DNA from 2 places in the Ochrobactrum sp. P6BSIII genome. Region 2 is predicted to be linked to the other one. Evidence: riboswitches for the same ligand, from Rfam matches in the RefSeq annotation. Region 2 holds a riboswitch; the other holds the start of a gene.
The links. Region 2 has a riboswitch for cobalamin ahead of FHW00_RS02405 (ABC transporter substrate-binding protein). Riboswitches for the same ligand answer to the same signal wherever they lie in the genome.
Positions count from the first base shown of each region.

Region 1: it holds a riboswitch for cobalamin, as region 2 does, so the genes downstream of both, FHW00_RS06050 (CbtB domain-containing protein) here and FHW00_RS02405 (ABC transporter substrate-binding protein) in region 2, are expected to answer to the same signal.

Region 1 is NZ_JACGXB010000003.1:372,516-376,709, reverse strand. Features, by position in the region: gene cobW (cobalamin biosynthesis protein CobW) at 1-886, opposite strand, end outside; gene cobU (bifunctional adenosylcobinamide kinase/adenosylcobinamide-phosphate guanylyltransferase) at 891-1,412, opposite strand; gene FHW00_RS06055 (CbtA family protein) at 1,417-2,175, opposite strand; gene FHW00_RS06050 (CbtB domain-containing protein) at 2,319-2,507, opposite strand; cobalamin riboswitch at 2,559-2,791, opposite strand; gene FHW00_RS06045 (cobyric acid synthase) at 2,867-4,194, opposite strand, start outside.
Region 2 is NZ_JACGXB010000002.1:3-4,196, forward strand. Features, by position in the region: gene FHW00_RS02390 (CUE domain-containing protein) at 142-327, opposite strand; gene FHW00_RS02395 (hypothetical protein) at 576-830, shown strand; gene FHW00_RS02400 (RcnB family protein) at 979-1,329, opposite strand; cobalamin riboswitch at 1,508-1,755, shown strand; gene FHW00_RS02405 (ABC transporter substrate-binding protein) at 1,939-2,967, shown strand; gene FHW00_RS02410 (FecCD family ABC transporter permease) at 2,964-4,007, shown strand; gene FHW00_RS02415 (ABC transporter ATP-binding protein) at 4,004-4,194, shown strand, end outside.

The DNA.
Region 1 (4,194 bases), on a different contig from region 2:
CCGGCACATCGACAAAGCCCTTGAGCCGCAGAACATCATGGTCCGAGATGATGGTCTTCAGCTTTTCGGCAAAGACCTTCGGGTCCGAAACAGAACCGGCTTCGACCACAAAGCTCTCGAATTCATCGTGATCATGCTCGTGGCCATCGGCATGATGGATTTCATGATGCGACTTGCGGTTGGCGATATCGTCTTCCGTACCGACGCCGAGGCCGAGCAGCACATCTGCGCCAAGCTTGCCGAAACTTGCAGGCACCATGTTGACGCGGCGCGAGGAACGCTCGGCAACGTCAGCCTTCACACTGTCGAGGCTCGACGCGTCAATCAGGTCGGCCTTGTTGAGCACGATCAGGTCGGCTGCATGAATCTGGTCTTCAAACAGTTCTTCAAGCGGGCTTTCATGATCAAGCGATTCATCGGCAGCGCGCTGCGCATCCACCTTGTCATGATCGTCTGCAAAACGGCCTTCGGCTACAGCGGCGGCATCGATAACCGTCACCACGCCATCGACCGTGACCTGCGTCTTGATCTCCGGCCAGTTGAAGGCGGCGACCAGCGGCTGCGGCAATGCAAGGCCGGACGTCTCGATGACGATGTGATCCGGACGGTCCGCGCGGTCGAGCAGCTTAGTCATGGTCGGGATGAAATCATCGGCAACGGTGCAGCAAATGCAGCCATTGTTGAGTTCGATCACGTCTTCCTCGCGGCAAGTCTCGATGCCGCAACCTTTCAGAATGCCGCCATCGACACCAAGATCACCAAATTCATTGATGATCAGCGCAATGCGCTTGCCATTGGCATTTTCGAGCAGATTACGGATCATCGTGGTCTTGCCCGATCCGAGAAAGCCGGTGATCACGGTAGCCGGTATCTTTTGACCCTGCATAAAATTATCCCTTCATCTTGAGCGGCAAACCTGCCGCCATGAAATAAACTTCGTCTGCCGCCGCAGCGATGGCTTGATGCAGAAAACCTGCATGATCACGAAATTCCCGCGCCATGCGGTTTTCCGGCACGATGCCGAGCCCCACTTCGTTGGACACAAAAACCACCGGCCCGCGGAGGGCCGGAAGCGCGGCGACCAGATCGCGCGATTCCGCGGCGATATCGCGCTCGGCCATCATGAGATTGGTGACCCAAAGGGTCAGGCAGTCAACCAGCACGAATTTCGATGATTGTGCCTGTTGCAGAAGTGCGCTCTTCAAATCGAGCGGCTCTTCTACGGTCTGCCATTGCGTACCGCGCCGGTCGCGATGCACCGCAATACGGCTTTCCATTTCTCCGTCGAAGGCGCGCCCCGTCGCCAGATAAACCGGCTGAAGCCCGGAGGCTTCAACCAGCTTTTCGGCATAGGACGACTTACCCGAACGGGCTCCGCCAAGAACAAAGGTTATTTTTCCGGGCAGAGCCACGCTATCAGCCTTCCAGTTCCGATGCGGCGTAATGCTGGATGAACCAGCCAAGCGCCAGACCGATCACCGCCCACATGAACAGGTTCGTCGCCAGCGAAGCGACCGCATATTGCGATGCGAGCAGCGACGGAATTGGCGATGCAATATCCTCTGGATGCGGCGCGCCATAGACATGCGGGGCAATAATGGCGACGAGGCCGAGCAATTTTGCCCAGATTTCGCCGCGCAGCACGATCAGATAGAGACCCACGCCGCTGAGTACGACCGTCGATATCCACCAGAGCTGGCGCTGGGCAAGATCAGCCGCAGGCATGGCCGGCAGTTCCGGCGACAGGCCGAGCGCTGGCATGAACGCCACCGCAAAGAAACCGGCCATGCCCCAGTAAAGGCCGTTCTGCACCGTGATTGGACGACCGAGCAGCAGCGCAATACCACCGAGCAGCAGGGCAAAACCAGAACCGGCAACGAGGTTGGCCAGGATCGTATTGCCAAGACGGCCAAACGGCAGTTCTGCCCCGGCTTCTTCTTCGGCTGGTGCGGCGGCTGCCGCATGATCATGGGCGGGGGCTTCGGCAGTGGCCTGTGCATGCGGCGCAGCTTCCGCCGGTCCATGACCCAGATCGTGGCTATGGCCGCCGCCAGCCTCTTCATAAACTTCCGCCTGCAGGATGAGCGGAACGGTCTTGAGATACATGGCAGGCGTCACGAGAAGCCCTGCCAGAAGGCCCGCAGCAAGCGTAGCCAAAAGATAACGGATCAACATTTTAGTCCCCCAACTGCAAAAAATCGCCGATAGCCACAGCCATCGGACGCAAAGCAGTGTCAGCTTCCTTGAAAAACACGTCTACGTTCATTCCCCACGCAAACCGGCGCGTAAACGCGGCTCGCAATGTCGATGCTAATGCATCAATGGCAGGGAAAGCCGTAAGAATGGCGGGTATCGTGCGCTGAATCGTGCAGCGTATCCGAATGCGCAAGGCCAACGCCGTAAACGAGAAAGGCGCCGAGGAGCAGGGAAACCACAGCCGTACCAAGGCGTGCAGCCAAAGGCAGAGATACAGTGGTGGAAACAGAATTATTTATACGTGCGGCCATGACAACCTCCGTGCAGGCAGCAGGGAAAAACCTCCCATGGGGCGCGGGTATAATACCCTTCTGCAACAGGCAGGTCTCCTGGCTCACGGGTCGTCGGAAATGTCACCGCCTTCCCGGAACTTTAAGTTCCAGTGGCTGCCGGTTACCCGGCCTGGCTTCATTCCTCTCCGCTCTACAGTCGCGGGGTCGGCTGCGATAAAGACGCCCGAATTGGGTCCGTCCTTCGCATTCCCTCTTGGTCCCACCGGATTCGTCCGGCGAAAACCTGTCACATGGTCGGACATTAGGCCTTTGCCACAGCACCGTCAATCGGGCCTGTGGGCATAGTTGTGGGCCAAAAGATGGGCGCGCATGCCGTGTCATATCAAAGAAAACAACGCGTCGATATCGAGACAGGCTTCCAGCCCCTCGGCCAATTCGTCGAGCGCCGTCTCGACGGTCAAACGATAATTGCCCGCGCCGCCTTCGACCCCCAGCGTGGCGAGAAATTGCTGCCGGAAACGATCCGCGCCGAAAACGCCGTGCAGATAAGTCCCCATAATCCGACCATTCGGAGAGACCGCGCCGTCATCATGATCCCCGATGCGTGCAAAAGGCCTGAACATATCCGCACCTGTCGTGCGGCCGATATGAATTTCATATCCTTCGAGTGGCGCATCATAGAGCAATGAACTCGCCTCGACATTGCGGACGACTTTTTCCGGCTCCATGATGGTTTCGATATCCAGCAGCCCCAGCCCTTCCGCTTCGCGCACCTGTCCTTCGATCCCGTGCGGATCGCGGATGCTGCGCCCCAGCATTTGAAAACCACCGCAGATACCGAGTACATGTCCGCCGCGCTTTACGTGCGCTGCCAGATCGCGATCCCATCCGTTTTCGCGAAACGCCAGCAGATCGGCAATGGTGGACTTCGTTCCGGGCAACACGACCAGCCCGGCATCGGGCGGAAGCGGCGTACCGGGCGGCACCATGACCACCTCTACAGCAGGTTCGACTTTCAGCGGGTCCAGATCGTCGAAATTGGCGATGCGCGGCAACATCGGAACCGCAACTTTCAGCGCCTTGTCGGCGCTGCGCACGGCACGCTCCAGAACCACCGAATCTTCGGCCGGCAATCTGGAAACAGCCTTGAGCCACGGAACAACACCGAAAGAAGGCCAACCGGTGAAGCGCCCTATCGCTTCCAGCCCGTCGTCGAACAGAGAAATGTCACCGCGAAACTTGTTGATGATGAAACCGCGCACCATGGCGCGATCTTCTTCCGGCAGGATTGTGTGCGTCCCTACCAGCGAGGCAATCACCCCGCCCCGATCAATATCACCGACCAGCACCACCGGCACATTTGCCCGTGTTGCGAAGCCCATATTGGCGATATCTCCGGCCCGAAGATTGATTTCCGCTGGCGAACCGGCCCCTTCTATCAGCACAAGGTCTGCACCTTCGCTGACGATGGCAAAGGATTCCATCACCGACGCCATCAGGTGCGGCTTTAGTTCCTGATAATAGCGTCCGCGCGCTTCGCCGCGCACCTGGCCCTGCACTACGATCTGGCTGCCCATATCCGTCTGGGGCTTCAGCAGAACAGGGTTCATATGCACCGATGATGGAATGCCGGACGCCAGCGCCTGTAGCCACTGGGCGCGACCGATTTCCCCACCGTCATCACTGACCGCAGCATTGTTCGACA
Region 2 (4,194 bases):
GGAGAAAAGTAGGAACTTGACCACTACTATCGACCCGAAACATAACTAACAGGCGGGTCAATTCTCGGCGCAAATGCCGGGTCACTTCTCAGTACAAATCAACAGCGTAAGCCTCGGGTAAGGCGACTTGGAACGTTTTCATCACGCTGCCTTCTTAAATAGGTCGGCGCGCTGGCCATGCGTAATGGCGAGGCGAGAAAGTTCGACTTCGCGCGCCAGAAAGTCACGGTCTTTCAGGAGCGCCTCAATAGCCGCGTGCACATCTCCCCTGTGGTAGGCGAGTACCTGCTGAATTTCGTCTTCATAATTTTGCACAAGAGCGTTCATGGCTTCCTCCTGCTAATTTAGATGTTCTCATTTTGTTCTCATTGGAGTTCGTCGTCAAGACGCTAAATTGCCGTGCATGAACGTGCTACAAATCGTGCAATTTACTGTGTTACAAACTGTGCTACAATTTCGGGTTCGTAATTAAAATAAGATAATAAAAACAATAGTGTATGGAATAGTTTGATACCAACCGACCGTACCATTTCTCTCCCAGGCCATTTCACTAACACGTTGAGTTTACTGCGGGATTGGACAATCTCGCCGTGAAGCCGTTGTCGCTTGCGGTAAATTTGGCTAGATATGCGGCTTTGAAGGTTATTTTCAAGGACATCGCAATGGTCGGATGCTTGCCGCCGCTTATCCTGCTGATTTTAGGGGCTGGCATTGGTGCATTGATCGGCGGCAGCACTGATGCAGTTTATGGCGGTCTTGTGGGGTTGGCCATCGGGCTGGTCGTGATGGTGGTCCTTGTCTGGATATTGATGAAGGCCCGCAACCGATAGACTGCTTTCACTGACTGTTTTAGGCGTCCGCTGGGCGCGTTCTATGAGCCGGTTTCGGTTGCGCTTTTAGAAGATCAAAAAACATCGGCCAGAGCTAAGCTCTGGCCGATGTTTTGCATAATGGCGATAGCTTCAGGCTTTGCTGCCCTTAGCGGCCAGCAAGAATGCCAGCAATGATGCCCGTTGCGGTGGTGACCAGCAGGAACTGGTTGTCGACCTTCACCCAGCGCTGGCCCGGACCCGGACGGCGGAGGCCATAACGCTGATAATCACGGACTTCCGGATGACGGCGCCAATCATTGTAACGCTGGCCCTTGGACCAGTTCTGACGGCCATGATCGCGACGATCATTGCGGCCAAATTCCTTGCCGTGCGACGGGCGTGGCTTCTGCTCCATGCGATGCGGACCCGGCTTGCGCTGATAATCCTGCGCTTGTGCTGCCAGTGGCGCGCCGATGAAGGAAAGGGCTACGGCTGCAAGAATGACTTTTTTGAACATCATGTTCTCCTTTGCTGTTGGGTTGACACTATTGGGAGACGAATGAACGGAAGATGAATGGCAGCATTTTGAAACATTAAATAAAATCAATGTGATATTAACACTTTATTAACCATGGCTTTATGTGTGCCAAACGCGTCAGAACTCGATGGAAACACTTGACCGTTCCGGCATCGGAACGTAATAGTGTTACGACGGTTCCCCGACCGAGAGTGAAGGGGATTAATAGGGAACACGGTGAGGACGACCCGAAAAGGGACCGAGACCGTGGCTGCCCCCGCAACTGTAAGCGGATTGCTGTCCATCCTCGTGACGCTGACAGGCGTCATGCCACTGTGTTTGATCGGCGAAAGCTGAACGACACGGGAAGGCAGATGGAAGCGACCATCCGCAAGCCAGGAGACCTGCCGTCATAGGGCCTTGAGCCCACCATCATCCATTGTCACGGGCGGGGATGCCCGGAGCAGGAGCAGGTTATGACAGCACATCGCGCTGCAAGGCGCTTTTTTACATCGTCATTCATATCCCCGGATATCTCCGTTTGCTCACGGTGCCTTATCGCCGCTGCTTGCTGACGTGGCCACATCTTTCATCATTTCGGGGATTCTCATGACATTCCACGGCAAGACGTCGTTTCGCGCAGCGCTATGCGCTCTTTCATTGCTCGCAGTCGTGCCAGCACTTCAGGCTGCAGAAACGCACTATCCGCTGACACTGAAGAACTGTGGACGAGACGTCACATTCAAACAGGCCCCGACGCGCGCGGTGGCTGTCGGTCAAAGCAGCACGGAAATTCTGTACAGCCTCGGTCTTGGCGACAAAGTGGTGGGCACGGCGGTCTGGTTTGGCCCGGTGCTCAAGGGCTTTGAAGAGGTCAATGCCAAGGTCAAGCGGCTGGCAGATAATGATCCGAGCTTTGAAAGCGTTCTGGCGCAGAAGCCTGATATCGTGACAGCGGATTTCCAGTGGCATGTCGGACCGAACGGCATCGTCGCCAAGCCGGAACAATTCGAGGAACTGGGCATACCCGCCTATACGTCGCCTTCGGATTGCGTCGGCAAGGATAATTCCGGCGGAGGCGATGGCGTGCGCACGGCGGCCTTCACGATGGATGTCGTTTATCAGGAAATCGGCGAGCTGGCCGCGATCTTCAACGTGCAGGATCGTGGTGAAAAGCTGATTGCCGAGCTGAAGGGACGCGAAGAAGCGGCACGCAGCAAGATTGGCGCCAGCGGCGGTAAGCTCTCCGCTGCGGTCTGGTTCTCCAGCACGCAGATCGACGCCGATCCCTATATCGCCGGTAAGTTTGGCGCTCCGGCCTATATCCTGTCGGCGCTTGGCATCAAGAATGTGGTCAACAGCGAAGAAGAGTGGCCGACGGTCGGCTGGGAGACGATTGCAAAGTCCAACCCGTCGATGATCGTGGCTGCCAAGCTGGACCGTCGCCGTTATCCGGCGGACGATATTGCCGTGAAGCACAAGTTCCTCGAAAGCGATCCGGTGACAAGCCTGATGCCAGCCGTCAAGGGCGGTCATGTCTTCGACATAGATGCGCAGTCGATGAGCACATCGCTGCGGGTGATTGAGGGTATTGAAACGCTGGCCGCAGCCATCGCTGCTTCGGACCTCAACAAATGACAGCTTTGGTGGCCATAGGAAGGCTTCCTTTCAGCAACAAGGTGAGCGCCGGGGTTCTGGCGCTCATTCTGCTGCTTGCCGCCCTTTGGTTTGGTGCGGCGATTGGTGAAACCGCCATACCGCTCGATGTGGTGGCGAAGACCGTCGCAAACCGGCTGTGGCATGCAGGCTATGTGCTCGATCCCATCGATGAGGGGATCGTATGGAGCTATCGTCTCAGCCGCGCCGTGGTGGCGGCATGCTGCGGCGCGGCGCTGGCGCTTTCCGGCGTTGTGCTGCAATCTCTGCTGCGCAATTCGCTCGCAGATCCGTATATTCTGGGCATCTCCGCCGGGGCTTCGACCGGGGCCGTCAGCGTCGCCATTCTTGGCATCGGCGCTGGCGTTCTCACGCTTTCGCTCGGCGCATTCATCGGGGCGATACTCGCCTTCGTTCTGGTTTCACTGTTGGCGCTGAAAGCCGGGCGCGGCAACAGCGCCATTATTCTTGCCGGTATAGCCGGCTCGCAGCTTTTCAACGCGCTGACCTCGTTCATCGTGACAAAGGCGGCCAATGCCGAACAGGCGCGTGGTATCATGTTCTGGCTTCTCGGCAATCTCTCCGGCGTGCGCTGGCCCGATGTTACGCTGGCGCTGCCTGCCTGTCTGATTGGCCTGGTCGTCTGCCTGTGGCACGCCCGTGCGCTCGATGCTTTCACGTTTGGTGCGGAATCCGCCGCTTCGCTCGGTATTCCGGTGCGGCGCGTCTATGCGGTGCTGATTGGCGCCAGCGCCATGATGACGGCGGTGATGGTTTCCATCGTCGGGTCCATCGGCTTTATCGGTCTTGTCATTCCCCATGCGGCGCGGATGATTGTCGGCGTGCGGCATGGCGCATTATTGCCGGTTAGTGCGTTGATCGGTGCAATCTTCATGATCGCGGCTGATATCGTGTCGCGCATTATCGTGCCGGGACAGGTGCTGCCCATCGGGGTTGTGACAGCGCTGGTCGGCGCTCCGGCCTTTGCGCTGCTGCTCGGACAGAGGAGGGCGCGCGCATGATGCTGTCGGCGCACAATGTTTCCTGGATGGCGGGCGGCGCGGAAATCCTGAGCGGCGTCTCGCTTGAGGTGATTGAAGGCGAGTTTCTCGGCATTATCGGGCCGAATGGCTCCGGCAAGACGACGCTTCTGTCGCTGCTTTCAGGTCTGAAGCGTCCGCGCAGCGGTGCGGTGCAACTCGGCGAAAC